Regions from separate parts of the Streptomyces sp. NPDC048295 genome, predicted to be linked through region 2. Evidence: riboswitches for the same ligand, from Rfam matches in the RefSeq annotation. Region 2 holds a riboswitch; each other region holds the start of a gene.

Region 1 (5,511 bases), on a different contig from region 2:
GAGGGCTGGCCCCACGCGCTGCGCATCGCGGCCCGGGTCAGATAGAGGCGCTCGCGGGCCCGGGTGATGCCGACGTAGGCGAGCCGCCGCTCCTCCTCCAGCTCCTTCACCTGTCCCAGCGCCCGCATGTGCGGGAAGACGCCGTCCTCCATGCCGGTCAGGAAGACGACCGGGAATTCGAGGCCCTTCGCGGTGTGCAGCGTCATCAGCGTGATGACACCGGAGCCGTCCTCGTCCTCGTCGGGGATCTGGTCGGAGTCGGCGACGAGCGCGACCTTCTCCAGGAACTCGGCGAGCGTGCCGGTGCCCGCGGCCGTGCCGGTGCCCTCCTCCTCGGCCGCTCCGCGCTCCTGCTCGAATTCGAGGGCCACGGCGGCCAGTTCCTGAAGGTTCTCGATCCGGGTCTCGTCCTGCGGGTCGGTGGACGCCTGGAGCTCGGCGAGGTAGCCGGTGCGCTCCAGGACGGCCTCCAGGACCACCGCGGGACCCACGCCCGACTCGACGACGGTGCGCAGCTCCTCCATCAGCGTGTTGAACCGCTTGACGGCGTTGGCCGACCGGGCCGCCATGCCGTACGCCTCGTCGACCCGGCGCAGCGCCTGCGGGAAGGTGATCTTCTCGCGCAGGGACAGCGCGTCGATCATCGCCTCGGCGCGCTCGCCGATGCCGCGCTTGGGCACGTTGAGGATGCGGCGCAGCGGGACGGTGTCCTCCGGATTGGCGAGGACGCGCAGGTAGGCCAGGATGTCCCGGACCTCCTTGCGCTCGTAGAAGCGCACGCCGCCGACGACCTTGTAGGGCAGGCCGACACGGATGAAGATCTCTTCGAAGACACGGGACTGCGCGTTCGTACGGTAGAAGATCGCGACGTCGCCGGCCTTGGCGTCGCCCGCGTCGGTCAGCCGGTCGATCTCGTCGGCGACGAACTGCGCCTCGTCGTGCTCGGTGTCGGCGACGTAGCCGGTGATCCGGGCGCCCGTGCCGGCGTTCGTCCAGAGGTTCTTGGGGCGGCGGCTCTCGTTGCGCTCGATGACCGCGTTGGCGGCGGAGAGGATCGTCTGCGTGGAGCGGTAGTTCTGCTCCAGGAGGATCGTCGTCGCGTTCGGGTAGTCCTCCTCGAACTGGAGGATGTTGCGGATGGTCGCGCCGCGGAAGGCGTAGATCGACTGGTCCGCGTCACCCACGACGCACAGCTCCGCCGGGGCGTCGCCCTCGCCCGCCGGGCCGACCAGCTCGCGCACCAGGGTGTACTGGGCGTGGTTGGTGTCCTGGTACTCGTCGACCAGGACGTGGCGGAAGCGGCGGCGGTAGTGCTCGGCGACGTCCGGGAACGCCTGGAGCAGGTGGACCGTCGTCATGATGATGTCGTCGAAGTCCAGCGCGTTGGCCTCGCGCAGCCGGGACTGGTACATCGCGTAGGCCTGGGCGAGGGTCTTCTCGAAGCCGTCCGCGGCCTGGCCGGCGAAGGTCTCCTCGTCGATCAGTTCGTTCTTCAGGTTGGAGACCTTGGCCGTGAACGACTTCGGCGGGAAGCGCTTCGGGTCGAGGTCGAGATCGCGGCAGACCAGGGCCATCAGCCGCTTGGAGTCGGCGGCGTCGTAGATCGAGAACGACGAGGTGAAACCGAGCCGCTTCGACTCGCGGCGCAGGATGCGTACGCACGCGCTGTGGAAGGTCATGACCCACATCGCGTTGGCGCGCGGTCCGACGAGCTGCTCGACGCGCTCCTTCATCTCGCCCGCGGCCTTGTTGGTGAAGGTGATCGCCAGGATCTGGCCGGGGTGCACCCCGCGCTCCGCGAGGAGGTGGGCGATCCGGTGGGTCAGCACCCGGGTCTTGCCCGAGCCGGCCCCGGCGACGATGAGCAGCGGGGAGCCCGCGTGGACCACGGCGGCGCGCTGCTCCGTGTTCAGCCCGTCGAGGAGCGCCGCGGCGTCGATGACGGGGCGGTGCGCGCCGTCGCGGTAGTAGGCGTCCCTGGGCGGCGGGGGCCCGTCGAACACGCCCGCGAAGAGGTCCTCCGGCACCGCTTCGGGTGCGGAGTCCTCGGGGGGCGGCGGGGGCTCTTCCTCCGAGTGCTGGAGGCCGGCCAGGAAGCTGTCGTCAAAGAGGCTGCTCATCGCTAGTCGAGTCTAGGCCGCCCCACCGACACCCGGAGGCCGCATGGCGAACCGCGCACCGCGACGGACACCCAGCGGAGGGGCGCACCCACAGCCCGTGAGGAATTCCGGGCCTCCACCGCCCCATTCCGGCAAGGTCACGAAAATGTATCGGGCATATCGAACATCAACCTTCACAGCAGCACCATGGGTTGGCTAGCGTGCTCGACCGGGCGGCCCGTACCCCCTTGAGGCGAACCACGCCGAGCGGGCGCCTCCGCCGAATCCGGCCGCCCTCAGGGGAGTTCGGAACCGGGGACCCATGAGCAGTACCGGGGTGAATCGGTCCTTATCCCCCACTCGGACCGTAGGGCAGCCTTCCGTTCCGCCCGAACCCGACAGCTAACCCGGTAGGCGGTCCACGGAAGGAGATGCCGGCCTTGGCATCCCATCGCAAGCCGCGCACCCGGGTGCGCACCACCGCACCGGCCGTCGGTCTCACCACCGCGGCGCTGGCGTCCGTGACCCTGCTCTCCACGCAGAGCGCCATGGCCGCACCCGATCCGAAGCCCGGCGTCGAGGACGTACAGAAGAAGGTCGACGACCTCTACCGGCAGGCGGGGACCGCGACCCAGCAGTACAACCAGGCGAAGGAAGCCTCCGCCGCCCAGCGCGCCAAGGTCGACGCCCTGCTGGACGACGTCGCCGAGCGCGCCGACAAGCTCAACGAGGCGCGCAGGACGCTCGGCGCCTACGCGGCCGCGCAGTACCGCAGCGGTTCCATCACACCGAGCGCCACGTTCTTCCTGGCCGACGACCCGCAGTCGTACTTCGACCAGAGCCAGCTGATGGACCGGATGACCAGCCGGCAGCAGCAGGCGATCACGGACTTCCGTACGCAGCAGGCCAAGGCGTCGAAGAAGCGCGCCGAAGCGGTGCGGAGCCTGGAGACGCTGACGACGACGCAGAGCACGCTGCGCACCAGCAAGCAGGACGTGCAGACGAAGCTGGGCGAGGCGCGCACGCTGCTGTCGAAGCTGACCGCCGAGGAGAAGGCGCGGCTCGCGGCGATCGAGCGGAAGAAGGAGGCCGAGGCCAGGCGCAAGGCGCAGGAGCTGGCGAAGCAGCAGGCCGCCGCGAAGGCCGAGGCCGACCGCAAGGCCGACGAGGCCGCGAAGGAGTCGGGCGGCGGTACGGGGACGGGCACCGGCTCGGACAGCGGCGCCACGACCAAGGCGGAGAAGGTGCTCGCCTTCGCCAGGGCCCAGATCGGCAAGCCGTACGTCTGGGGCGCGACGGGCCCGGCGTCGTACGACTGCTCCGGCCTCACCCGGGCCGCGTGGAAGGCGGCGGGGGTCGACATCCCGCGCACCACGTGGGACCAGGTCAAGATCGGCACCCGGGTCGCCACCGCGGACCTGCGGCCGGGGGATCTGGTGTTCTTCTACGACGACATCAGCCACGTCGGCATCTACAAGGGCGACGGGATGATGATCCACGCACCGAAGCCCGGGGCGAACGTGCGCGAGGAGTCGATCTACTACATGCCGATCTACGGCAGCGTGCGGCCCGCGTAGCGGGCCTCCACGCGCCGTACCGCCCCGGTGCCGGGGCGGTGCGGCGCGGGCGGGATCAGGTCCAGAGCGTGGCGATGAAGATGTTGAGCATCGTCAGTCCGCCCACCGCCGCGAAGGCGCCCTTGTCGACCGTCTCCTCGTCCCGCTTGATGTAGACGAGCGCGAGGACGACGACCAGGACCAGCAGCTTGACGCCGATCTTGATGTTGTTCACGTGGTTGCCGTCGGCCTCGTTCAGCCCGACCAGTGCGACGCCGGTGACCAGCATGGTCAGCGCGCCGTGCAGCATCGCCGGGACGAACCGGGCCGTGCCCGCGCCCATCGCCTTCATCTGGGTCAGGAAACCGCCCAGCAGGGAGGCGATGCCGATGATGTGCAGGGCGACGAAGACATGAATGAGTACGTCCATGAGGCCGCAGCCTAGCTCCGGCCATATCACCACTCGGCAGGCAGGTATACCTTCCTGACCACTTCACTCGCGTCTGTACCAATTGCCTTACTCTGGTGCAATTTTTCCGATCACTCGACGACATTGCCACGCCAAATCAAGACAATAAGCGTCATTACGACTCCTGCCCGTGCCCCGGGTTTAGCGTCGCTGAGCAGGTGGCCGGCTCCACCGCCGCTCCGTACGCGGACAGTGCACCGGTCGCCCCGCCGAGAGTTGTGGCGGGCCCGTCGGCATCCCCCGGCGGGCAGTCGTCAGGAAGGACGCACGCCCTCGTGGCAGCGCATCGAAAACCCAAGCAGCGCCCGTACACCGGCCCTGCTGCCCGCACCGCGGCGACCCTGGCCTTCGCCGGGGCCGCCACCGCCGCCGTGATGCCCGGCCCGGCGCACGCCGACCCGCAGCGCACCCCCGTCCAGGTCAAGACCGAGGTGGACCGGCTGTACCACGACGCGGAGGTCGCCACCGAGCAGTACAACGGCGCGAAGGAGAAGGCGTCCGCCGCCGAGAACGCCCTCGACGAGCTGCGCGACGAGGCCGCCCGCAGGACCGAGCGCCTCAACGCCTCGCGCGACGAACTGGGTTCGTTCGCCGCCGCGCAGTACCGCACCGGCGGCCTCGACACGTCCGTGCAACTGGCGCTCTCCTCCGACCCGGACCAGTACCTGGAGCGGGCCTCGTACGTGGACCGGATCGGCGACCGCCAGGCCGCCGCGCTCAACAAGGTCCGGCGGCAGGTCGCCCAGATCGCCACGCTGCGCGCCCAGGCCGAGGGAGAGCTGGCCGCGCTGGCCGCCCGCCGGGCCGAGCTGAAGAAGCACAAGGCGACGATCACGACCAAGCTCGCCGAGGCGCAGCGGCTCCTCGACCGGCTGAGCCCGCCCGAGCGCACCGCCTACGAGAACTCCGACCACGGATCGGCCGACGGCGCGCGCTCCGCCGGCCGCGCCGACCGCTCCACCGCACGCGGCCCCGTCCGGGCGCCGAACGCCCGCGCCGCCGAAGCCGTCGCGTTCGCGTACGGGGCGCTCGGCAAGCCGTACGTCTGGGGCGCCACCGGCCCCTCCTCGTTCGACTGCTCCGGGCTCACCCAGGCCGCCTGGCGCTCCGCCGGGGTCTCGCTCCCCCGGACCACGTACACCCAGATCAACGCCGGCCGGCACATCCCGCGTTCCGAACTCGCCCCGGGCGACCTGGTGTTCTTCTACTCCGGCATCAGCCATGTCGGGCTCTACATCGGCAACGGCCAGATGATCCACGCCCCGCGCCCCGGAGCGCCGGTCCGGGTCGCGCCGATCGACCAGATGCCCTTCGCCGGAGCCACCCGGGTGGCATAGGCTCCCGACTCCGATCCGGGTCGGCCCGCCATCGGGTCGGCCCGCCGTCG
Region 2 (5,511 bases):
GTGACTGGCGATCAGGAGCGCCCCCTCGTACGACTCGAGTGCGCCGGTCAGCTGCCGCACGCTGGCGACGTCGAGGTTGTTGGTCGGCTCGTCCATCATCAGCAGCTGCGGCGCCGGCGCGGCGAGCATCGTCGCCGCGAGGGCGGCACGGAAGCGTTCACCGCCCGAGAGGGTGCCCGCAGGCTGTTCCGCGCGTTTCCCCTGGAAGAGGAAGCGTGCGAGCTGGGCGCGGATGTGGTTGTCGGTGACCCCGGGGGCCATCCGGGCCACGTTCGCCGCAACGCTCAGCTCCTCGTCCAGCACATCGAGCCGCTGCGGGAGGAACCGCGTCGGGACGAAGGTCCTGGCCTCGCCGGACAAGGGGGCCAGCTCACCGGTGAGGGTGCGCAGCAGCGTCGTCTTCCCGGCGCCGTTGCGGCCGACGAGTGCGATCCGCTCGGCCCCCCGCACCTGGAGGCTGCCCTCACGGAGCCTCCCGAACCGCGGGCGCAGCTCGTGCAGGCTCAGCACGGTGCGCCCGGCCGGCACCGCCGTGCGGGGAAGGTCCACACGGATCTCGGCATCGTCACGGATGGCCTCCGCGGCCTCCTCGCGGCGCTCGCGCGCCTGGCCGAGCCGTTCCTCGTGGACGCCGCGAAGCTTGCCCGCCGACTCCTGCGCGGACCGCTTGCGGCGGCCGGCCAGGATCTTCGGGAGGCTGCCTTCGGCCTCGGTCCTCCTCCCGTTCCTCTGGCGACGGGCCAGCTTCACCCGGGTCTCCTCCAGTTCGCGTTTCTGGCGGCGAAGATCGGCCTCCGCGGCCCGCAACGTCCTCCCGGCGGCCTCCTGTTCGGTGGCCACGGCTTCCTGGTACGCGGACCAGCCACCGCCGTACCAGTTCACGGATCCGGCGCGCAGCTCGGCGATGCGGTCCACGCGCTCCAGCAGTTCGCGGTCGTGGCTGACCACGACCAGCACGCCCGAGCGCCAGGAGTCGACGGCCTCGTAGAGTCTCCGGCGGGCGAACACGTCGAGGTTGTTGGTGGGCTCGTCAAGGAGCAGTACGTCGGGACGGTCCAGCAGCAGTGCGGCCAGGCGTAGCAGCACGGTCTCGCCACCGGACAACTGGCCTACTGTGCGGTCCAGTTCGATGTCTCCGAGCCCGAGTTGGCCCAGGGTCGCCAGGGCCCGTTCCTCGACGTCCCAGTCGTCGCCGACCGTCTCGAAGTGCTTCTCGTCGACGTCCCCGGACTCGATGGCGCGCAGCGCCTCGCGCCGCTCGGCGATGCCCAGGGCCCGGTCCACCCGCAGTGTGGTGTCGAGGGTGATGTTCTGCGGAAGGTGGGCGAGGCTGCCGTTGACGGTCACCGACCCCTGGGAGGGGCGGAGCTGACCGGCGAGCAGGTGCAGCAGTGTGGACTTTCCCGCGCCGTTGGTACCGACGAGGCCGACGCGGCCCCGGCCGATGGCGAGCGAGAGTCCGTCGAGGACGGTCGTGCCGTCCGGCCGGCGGAAGGACAGGGCCGAGCAGGTGAGGGAAGCGCCGGGGGTGGTGGGTGTCGCCATGGTGTTCCTCGCATTCGCAAGCGCGGTGAGTGGGGGCTTCGTATGCGAGCACCACGCGGCGACCGGGCAGCGGAGGGGGGTACGGCGGTCCCGAAGATCGAGGGACGGCTCATGCACCGAGGTCGCATCCACGCGGGGTCACGGGCAGTGCGGAGCACTGCTACGGCGTGACAGACGTACGGGCGGTGCCGTACGGCGTGATGTTCGCGAACCTCAGATGCGCAACGTCCACCTCTATCGGAGACAACAGGACATCAGAACCATAACGGTGGGGAGGGAGGGATGGCAATGCCTCCGGGCGTCGGGCGGGGCCGGCTGTGCGAGCCCTCCGTCGCGGTATGTCCGTCCCATTGTGGGTGGTTCAGGCGAATTGCCCCTTTGGAGTGCCGGGTGAATTGCACCTTTTGTGAATTCGTGGCGCGAGTCACTTCCCATTCCCTCGAAGTCGCGTCACATGATGCGGACCCCTTCCCGTGCAAGGGGGGAGGCGCGCTCGATGTGAGCTGGATTACCACAATTCCAATGTCTTGATCTTGTAAGTGAATTGCGTGCGGAAATCAGGGTCTTGTCCCTTTCGGTTCCTCTCGCCTACGGTCACCGTCAATCCGGACGGAACGCCGAATCCTGCCGCCGCCCGGACATCCGACCCACTCGTGTACGGCAGGAGCGGGGGACCCAGATAAGCCGCCGGCCCGGTATCCGGAACGGCTCGGGTGAAGCCGCGCTCAGCGCGGCCAGGCATCTCCAGCCTGAACCCGACAGCTCACCTCGCAGGCGACGGAGAGGAATCCAGCATGTCCGCAACGCGTACGTACCGTCGTCTCAGGTCCACCTCGCTGACCCGGGGCTTCATCGCCGCGGGTACGGGTGCGGCCGCCCTCCTGCTGCCGTTGACCGGCGCCGCCACGGCCTCGGCTGCGCCAGTACAGTCCGTCAGCGCCGCGGCGCCCGCAGCGCAGCCCGCGGCGTACACCAACAATCTGGACGGCTGGATCAAGGAGTCGCTGGCCGTCATGGCTGAGCACGGCATCCCCGGCAGCTACAACGGCATCCACCGCAATGTGATGCGCGAGTCCTCCGGCAACCCCCGGGCCATCAACAACTGGGACTCGAACGCCGCAGCAGGAACACCGTCAAAGGGTCTCCTCCAGATCATCGACCCGACCTTCCGGGCCTACCACGTGCCCGGCACGGCGATGGACGCCTACGATCCCGTCGCCAACATCACCGCGGCGTGCAACTACGCGGCCGACAGGTACGGCTCCATCGACAACGTCTTCGGGGCCTACTGAGGTACGGAACCCGGCCGCGGGGGCGTCCGGTCGGCACGGCACAGGATCGTGCCGACGGTGACGCGGGACGGCGCGAGTCGCAGTGACGTGTTCCGCAGCGCGACGGCCGCCGGACGGGACAGCCGCTGACCCGTCCGGCGGCCCGGCGGGCGGACGGGCGGCCGACTGGCTGCGGGGCCGGCGCTCGGCGTCGTAGCGACCGAGCGCCGGCTCGACGATGGGTCCGGCGCGCAGCGCGGCGGCCGGTGTCGCCGCGTCCTCCAGCGCCTGGCAGGGCCCCTGGCAGGAATTCGGGGTCATGTCATGGGCGGCGTCGCCGAGGAGGGCGATCCGGCCCACGGTGCAGCACGGCAGTCGCACGACCATCTCATTGCCGCGCCGGCGTCTCGCGGCATCCGTTCGTCCGCGCGGGATCCTCACTCCGGGGCGCGCTGCGTCGGCCTCGCCGGTCCCGAGCGGGGCATCACGGGAACGGTCGCCGCCGACCCGGCCCGGACCGCCTGCACCACCGCGTCGTGCAGGCGACGGCTGTCCTCCTCCGAGGGGCACGCGACGGGGCTGCCCGACATCGTGAACCAGTCGATCGCACCGGTGTACTGCACGGTGACCTGGGCCGTGTCCTCCGCCCAGGTCGTGTGCACGGTCAGGTCCCCGGACAGGACGCCGACCTCTTCCGTCAGCACGCCACCGTGCCCGGAGAACACACCGCGAGTCGTCCATGACGCCCAAGCCATGACTCCAGGCTGGCATCAACACCGCGGATGCGCGACCCGCGGGCTCGCCACTCCGGCCCCGCGCCCCGCCCGCCCCGTCCGTGCGGGAGGTCGTCCCGCCTTCCGGATGCTGGATACGGGCGAAACTTTCCATCGGCCCGGGCTGCGGTTCCCGCACCCCCCGATCCCCGGACTATGACGCGTTGTTAACGCCAAACCGTCGAATTTGGCCATCGGAACAACGAATTCCGAAGGTGAACGCCTCTTGACCTGCGGAACACGTCGGGATTGCATATCGCGCTGGGAGCGACGAAACCACTCACCACGTCCTCGTCTGGAGGCGATACCGCTCCCGTGCTCAGACACCGCACCTGTTGATCGGAACCGCACGATGACCGACACGCTCAGCGCTCCCCAGGCGCTCGCCCCAGCGACCGGCCCCACTCCCCAGAAGCTCAAGCGTTCCATCGGCGTCGTGGGCGGCACACTGCTCACGCTCTCCTGCGTGACGCCCGCCTCGACCCTCTTCGTGGTCGTACCGGACCTGTTCTCCACCCTCGGCACGTACACCGCCCTCACCATCGCCATCGGCTCGCTGCTCTGCATCGCGGTCGCCTTCTGCTACTCGGAGCTGGGCACGCTCATCCCCAGCGCCGGCGGCGAGTACGCCATGGTGTCGACCATGGCGGGGCGGCTCGCCGGGTGGCTCGTCTTCGTGCTCTCGCTGCTGGTCGTGATGATCGTTCCCCCTGTGATCGCCATGGGAACGGCCGACTACCTCGCACCCATCGTGCACATTCCGGCCCCCGTCGCGGGCGCCGGCGTCATGCTGCTCGCCACCCTCGCCGGCCTCCTCGACCTGCGCGCCAACGCGTGGATCACCGGGATCTTCCTCGTACTCGAAGTGATCGCGGCAGGCGTCGTCGCCGTTCTCGGCTTCGCCCACTCCGAACGAGGCGGATCGGCGCTGGTGCACGGGTCGGTCGCCTCGTCGGGCGGCACGAGCTCGACCGTCACCGCGATGATGGTGGTCTCCGGGCTCGCGATCGCCCTCTTCATCACCCAGGGCTTCTCCACGGCCGTCTACCTCTCCGAGGAACTGGAGAACCCGCGGCGCAACGTGGCCCGCACCGTGCTCGCCACCCTCGCCATCTCCACCGCGGTCATCCTCGTCCCGGTCATCGCGATCACCCTGGGCGCCCCGGACCTGGAGGCCCTGACCTCGGGCGACCTCAACACGATGGTGGCCGCCTGGTCCAACTCGGCCGTCGGCACCTTCGTCAGCCTCTGCGTGGCCCTCGCGATCATCAACGCGGGCATCGTGATGGTCATCCAGAACTCCCGGGTGCTCTTCGCCTCCGCCCGTGACAAGGCCTGGCCCGCACCGATCAACAACGCTCTGGCCCGGCTCGGCCGGTTCGGTTCCCCGTGGGTGGCGACCCTGCTCGTCGGCATCCCCGGCGCGGCGCTCTGCTTCGTCAACCTCGACACGCTGTACGGCGTCACCGGTGTGTCCGTCACCGCCATGTACCTGCTGGTCGCGGTCGCGGCCCTGCTCTGCCGCCGCGGCACGCACCGGGAGACACCGGCCTGGCGGATGCCGCTGTGGCCCGCGATCCCCGTGCTGCTGATCGCCGTGCTGACGTACATCCTCACCCAGCAGGAGACCGAGTACCTGCTGTGGACCGGCGGGATCACAGCGGTCGCCACGCTCTACTGGGCGCTCTACCTGCGGCCTCGCCGGGAGACCCGCTGGCTGGTCAGCATCCCGGAGGACGCGCACTCCTGACCCTCCCCGGACGTGTTCCGCGCGGTGTCCGGCCCGTCGGTGAAGAGCGGCCGCCGACGGGCGAAGACACCCCGGATGCCCTCACAGTGGAGTGAGGGACGTCGTCGGAACACGGGGAGTCGTGGCGGGATGAGTGTCGAGCGCGTCGGAGTCGTCGTTCACCAGGGCCGTC
Region 3 (5,511 bases), on a different contig from region 2:
CGGTCCGTCGTCGTCCTCGCGGGCGGCGAGGGCGACCGGCCGCTGACCGACGGTCTGGCCCGGCTCGCCGGTTCGGGCCGGGTGCGGATGCCGGACCTGGAACTGCTGCCCGGTTCGTACGACCTGCCGGGCGCCCGGCTCCTCGACCTGGTCCAGGTCATGGACCGGATCAGGATCGAATGCCCGTGGACCTCGCAGAAGACCCACAAGGGCCTCGCCAAGTACGCCATCGAGGAGGCGTACGAACTCGTCGAGGCGATCGAGGACGGCGACCGCGACGAGCTGCGCGAGGAGCTCGGCGACGTACTCCTCCAGGTCGTCTTCCACGCCAGGATCGCCGAGGAGGACGAGCAGGAGCCGTTCTCCGTCGACGACGTGGCCGCCACCCTCGTCGAGAAGCTGATCCACCGCCATCCGCACGTCTTCGGCGACGAGACCGCCGAGACCCCGGAGGACGTCCACGCGCACTGGCTGCGCACCAAGGCCATCGAGAAGCAGCGCGACTCGGTCACCGACGGAGTCCCGCTCGGCCAGCCCGGCCTGGCGCTGGCGGCGAAGCTGGCCGGCCGGGTCCGTACCGCGGGGCTCGACGTGCCGCTCCCCACCGGCGACGGCATCGGCTACGAGCTCCTCGCCCTCGCCGTACGCGCCGAGCAGGACGGCATCGACCCCGAAGCGGCGCTGCGGGCCGCGGGCCGCGCCTACCGGGACGCCATCAGGGCGGCGGAGGGCGACGCCTAGCGCCCGAGGGCGCCGGAGGGCGTCCGGGGGCAGCGGATAACGTCGGGGGGGTGAACCACAGCCCCGCCGACCGTCCCGCCGATCAGCCCGCCGCCTGCCCCGCCGGCGGACCCGAACTCTTCACCTGGGAGTTCGCCACCGACCCGTACCCGGCGTACGCCTGGCTGCGCGAGCACAGTCCCGTGCAACGGACCGTGCTGCCCAGCGGTGTCGAGGCCTGGCTGGTGACCCGGTACGCGGACGCGCGGCAGGCGCTCGCCGACTCCCGGCTCTCCAAGAACCCGGCGCACCACGCCGAGCCTGCGCACGCCAAGGGGAAGACCGGCATCCCGGGGGAGCGCAAGGCGGAGCTGATGACGCATCTGCTGAACATCGACCCGCCGGACCACACCCGGCTGCGCCGCCTCGTCTCCAAGGCGTTCACCCCGCGCCGGGTCGCCGAGTTCGCGCCCCGCGTGCAGGAACTGACGGACCGGCTCATCGACCGCTTCGTCGCGGAGGGGAAGGCGGACCTCATCCACGACTTCGCCTTCCCGCTCCCCATCTACGCGATCTGTGATCTGCTCGGTGTCCCGCCCGAGGACCAGGACGACTTCCGGGACTGGGCGGGCATGATGATCCGCCACGGCGGTGGCCCGCGCGGCGGGGTGGCCCGGTCGGTGAAGAAGATGCGCGGCTACCTCGCCGAACTCATCCACCGCAAGCGGGAGAACCCCGGGGACGACCTGATCTCCGGGCTGATCCGGGCCAGCGACCACGGCGAGCACCTCACCGAGAACGAGGCCGCGGCCATGGCCTTCATCCTGCTCTTCGCCGGATTCGAGACCACGGTCAACCTCATCGGCAACGGGGTCCACGCCCTGCTGCGCAACCCCGGGCAGCGCCGACGGCTCCAGCTCTCCCTGGACGCGGGGGAGAGCGGGCTGCTGGAGACCGGGATCGAGGAGCTGCTGCGGTACGACGGTCCGGTGGAGCTGGCCACCTGGCGGTTCGCCACCGAGCCGCTGACGCTCGGCGGGCAGGACATCGCGGCCGGGGACCCCGTGCTCGTGGTGCTCGCCGCGGCCGACCGCGACCCGGAACGCTTCGAGGATCCCGACACGCTCGACCTCGCACGGCGTGACAATCAGCACCTCGGATACGGGCACGGCATCCACTACTGCCTGGGCGCGCCGCTCGCCCGGCTGGAGGGACGGACCGCGCTCGCCACGCTCCTGACCCGCCTTCCGGACCTGCGGCTTGCAGTGGAACCTACCGATTTGCGGTGGCGTGGCGGGCTCATCATGCGTGGACTTCGCACGCTCCCGGTGGAGTTCACGCCGGGGCCCACGCGCGCCGAAAGTGACACACCGTCAACTCTGTGACTTTGGCGTGATCTGCGCTGCATCGACTTGTGACGCGCGTTCGAGTCCCGCTAGGTTCACCGTTCGACTCACCAGTCACACGTCAGTCACACGGAAGGCAACCCCATGGGCTCCGCGAACGGCAGACACCGTCGCCCCCGTCAGGCACCCGCCATCGTCGTCGCCGCGGGCGTGACCGGATCGGCCATCGCCATCCCGCTGCTCGGCGCGGCCGGCGCGCACGCGGCCGACGCGACGACCTGGGACCGGGTGGCCGAGTGCGAGAGCGGCGGCGCGTGGAGCGCCGACTACGGGAACGGCTTGTACGGCGGCCTGCAGTTCTCGCCGCAGACCTGGAAGGCGTACGGCGGTGAGGCGTACGCGGAGCGCGCCGACCTCGCCAGCCGGGCGCAGCAGATAGAGGTGGCCGAGAAGGTCCTGAAGGACCGGGGGCCGAAGGCCTGGCCCAGCTGTGCGGTCATCTCCGGCCTCGCGGTGGACGGGGTGCTGCCGGGGGTCGACCCGGGCTCCGTTCCCGCCGAGGACCCGGCCGCGAGCACCGAGCCGGCTGACGGCGCGTCGGCGGACCCGTCCGACGACGCCACGCCGTCCGGGAGTGCCTCGGAGGACTCGAAGGGCTCGAAGGGCTCGAAGGGGTCCGGCAAGCCGTCGGGGAAGACCTCGCCGTCCCCGAAGCCCTCCGGCTCGACCACCCCGTCCCCCGACGAGTCCCGTGACGAGTCCGGCGCGCCCGGCTCGTCCAGTGGCACGGGCGGCAAGCACCGCGGCGCGCCGGCCGCCGAGGGGAGCCGCGGCACGGACGGCGGCGACCGTGAGTCGGGCCGGCACGCCTCCCGCGGCGGCGGTGACGCGCGCGACACGGCCGAACCGACGGCTGACGGCGCGTACACCGTTCGGCCCGGCGACAACCTCTGGTCGATTGCTGACGCACAGAAGGTTCCCGGTGGCTGGCCCGCGCTCTACGAGGCCAACAAGGGCGCCGTCGGCTCCGACCCGGACCTCATCCTCCCTGGCCAGAGCCTCGATCTCGATGTGAAGGACCAGTGAAGGCAGTCTGATAATCGACTAAAAACACCTCGAAAATCGGGGCAGTTCAGGGACCTATGTCCACTTATGCGTAAGTGAGACATGGGTCTCTTTGGGTCAACTGGCGTGTCGCGCCCAGGGACCCCTTCCGCATCGCGTCCCACCTGCGGAAACGACGGTTCTTCAGATGCAAGTACGGGCAGATTGTCCGATGTGTCCATCTTTGAATGTGAGGGTTGCGTATGTTTACGGTCGGAACCGCTCGCACCGCGGGCCCCGTCGACCGTCACGCCGAATCCTGCCGTCGGTCGAAGGGAACAGACGCGTAAAGCGCCGTAGGCAGGAGCGGGGGACCCAGGTAAGCGCCGGGCCCGATCGTCGAAAGACGCATCAGGACCGGCTTGGGGTGAAGTCGCGTGCTAGGACGTGCGACCGGGCAACTCACTTGGCCCGAACCCGACAGCTCACCTCGTAGGCGTCGGTGAGGAGAAGTTCCATGCTGCTTTCCAGCAAGGGCAAGCACCGCCGCCCGTCCAAGGCCGTCCGTATCGCCACGCTCGCCGGTGTCGCCGGTGCCGCTGTCGCCGTGCCCCTGATGGGTGCGACCGGCGCCTCCGCCGCCTCCGTCGCCACCTGGGACGCCGTCGCCCAGTGCGAGTCCGGTGGCAACTGGTCCATCAACACCGGCAACGGCTACTACGGCGGTCTGCAGTTCTCGCAGTCCAGCTGGGCCGCCGCCGGCGGTACGCAGTACGCCCCCCGCGCCGACCTGGCCACCAAGGCCCAGCAGATCGCCACCGCCGAGCGGCTCCTCGACATGCAGGGCCCGGGTGCCTGGGGCTGTGCCGGCGCCGGCAACCTGACCAACGACGGTGTCGACCCGGGTGTCAACACCGGCTCCTCCTCCAACTCCACCGCGAGCTCCGGCGCCTCCGAGCAGCAGAGCGCCCCGGCCGCCCCGAAGCAGCAGGCCCAGCCGAAGCAGAGCGAGCGCACCGAGGCCCCCGCCGCCTCCCGCTCGGAGCGCTCCGCCGCCCCGCAGGCCGAGTCGAAGAAGACCGTCACCACCCCGACCGGCGAGAAGGTCAAGAAGGGCGACGGCGAGTACAAGGTCGTCTCCGGCGACTCGCTGAGCAAGATCGCCGCCGACCACAAGGTCGAGGGCGGCTGGCAGAAGCTGTTCGAGCTGAACAAGGACATCGTCAAGAACGCCGACCTGATCTACCCGGGTCAGCAGCTGCACCTGACGAAGTAGTCGCGGCTCGCTCCTCCCCGAGCACCCCGGCCCGGCGCGCGTTCCCCCGTACGCGCCGGGCCGGGGTTCTGCCGTCCGCGCTCGGGGGAGCGCCGGACCGTTCAACTGTTGTAGTTACCGGCCAGTAAATTTCTGACTGTTTGTCCGACAATGTGTGCCCTCGGGTCCTTTTTCGTCCCAGGGGTCGGGCGGTCGTCGGGCTGAGCGGGCCGGGCCGGTTAGGCTCTTGGCGCAAGGCCAAAGCGACCCTGCACAAACAGCGTCATATCCCAGAAGGAGATGCCTCGTGCCGTCCATCGACGTCGTCGTAGCCCGGGAAATCCTCGACTCCCGCGGAAACCCCACGGTCGAGGTCGAGGTCGGCCTCGACGACGGCAGCACGGGCCGTGCTGCCGTTCCGTCCGGCGCCTCCACAGGGGCGTTCGAGGCCATCGAGCTCCGTGACGGTGACCCCAACCGCTACCAGGGCAAGGGCGTCGAGAAGGCCGTCCTCGCCGTGATCGAGCAGATCGGCCCGGAGCTCGTCGGCTACGACGCCACCGAGCAGCGCCTGATCGACCAGGCGATGTTCGACCTGGACGCCACCGAGAACAAGGGCTCGCTCGGCGCCAACGCCATCCTCGGCGTCTCGCTGGCCGTCGCCCACGCCGCCTCCGAGGCCTCGGACCTGCCGCTGTTCCGCTACCTCGGTGGCCCGAACGCGCACCTGCTGCCCGTTCCGATGATGAACATCCTCAACGGCGGTTCGCACGCCGACTCCAACGTGGACATCCAGGAGTTCATGATCGCGCCGATCGGCGCCGAGTCCTTCTCCGAGGCGCTGCGCTGGGGTGCCGAGGTCTACCACACCCTGAAGAAGGTCCTGAAGACCAAGGGCCTGTCGACCGGTCTCGGCGACGAGGGCGGCTTCGCGCCGAACCTGGAGTCGAACCGCGCCGCCCTCGACCTCATCATCGAGGCCATCAAGGAGGCCGGCTACGCCCCGGGCAAGGACATCGCGCTCGCGCTCGACGTCGCCGCGTCCGAGTTCTACAAGGACGGCAAGTACGAGTTCGAGGGCAAGGCCCGCTCGGCCGCCGAGATGACCGAGTACTACGAGGAGCTCGTCTCCGCGTACCCGCTGGT

What was found. A riboswitch is a leader RNA that binds a small molecule or an ion and turns the genes downstream of it on or off. The one in region 2 is predicted to bind cyclic di-AMP.
Region 1: linked by a shared signal. The riboswitch ahead of AB0D53_RS06480 (NlpC/P60 family protein) and the one ahead of AB0D53_RS23910 (transglycosylase SLT domain-containing protein) in region 2 are both predicted to bind cyclic di-AMP.
Region 3: linked by a shared signal. The riboswitch ahead of AB0D53_RS22655 (transglycosylase family protein) and the one ahead of AB0D53_RS23910 (transglycosylase SLT domain-containing protein) in region 2 are both predicted to bind cyclic di-AMP.

The regions. Positions count from the first base shown of each region.
Region 1 is NZ_JBEZLL010000003.1:400,856-406,366, reverse strand. It holds gene pcrA (DNA helicase PcrA) at 1-2,120, opposite strand, end outside; cyclic di-AMP (ydaO/yuaA leader) riboswitch at 2,368-2,532, shown strand; gene AB0D53_RS06480 (NlpC/P60 family protein) at 2,531-3,676, shown strand; gene AB0D53_RS06475 (hypothetical protein) at 3,732-4,085, opposite strand; gene AB0D53_RS06470 (C40 family peptidase) at 4,400-5,461, shown strand.
Region 2 is NZ_JBEZLL010000016.1:158,470-163,980, forward strand. It holds gene AB0D53_RS23905 (ATP-binding cassette domain-containing protein) at 1-1,545, opposite strand, end outside; cyclic di-AMP (ydaO/yuaA leader) riboswitch at 2,151-2,335, shown strand; gene AB0D53_RS23910 (transglycosylase SLT domain-containing protein) at 2,340-2,837, shown strand; partial or broken gene AB0D53_RS23915 (FAD-dependent monooxygenase) at 2,831-3,209, opposite strand; gene AB0D53_RS23920 (hypothetical protein) at 3,254-3,571, opposite strand; gene AB0D53_RS23925 (APC family permease) at 3,942-5,339, shown strand; gene AB0D53_RS23930 (NAD(+)/NADH kinase) at 5,469-5,511, shown strand, end outside.
Region 3 is NZ_JBEZLL010000015.1:89,436-94,946, reverse strand. It holds gene AB0D53_RS22670 (nucleoside triphosphate pyrophosphohydrolase) at 1-741, shown strand, start outside; gene AB0D53_RS22665 (cytochrome P450) at 792-2,105, shown strand; gene AB0D53_RS22660 (transglycosylase family protein) at 2,211-3,152, shown strand; cyclic di-AMP (ydaO/yuaA leader) riboswitch at 3,453-3,624, shown strand; gene AB0D53_RS22655 (transglycosylase family protein) at 3,628-4,386, shown strand; gene eno (phosphopyruvate hydratase) at 4,673-5,511, shown strand, end outside.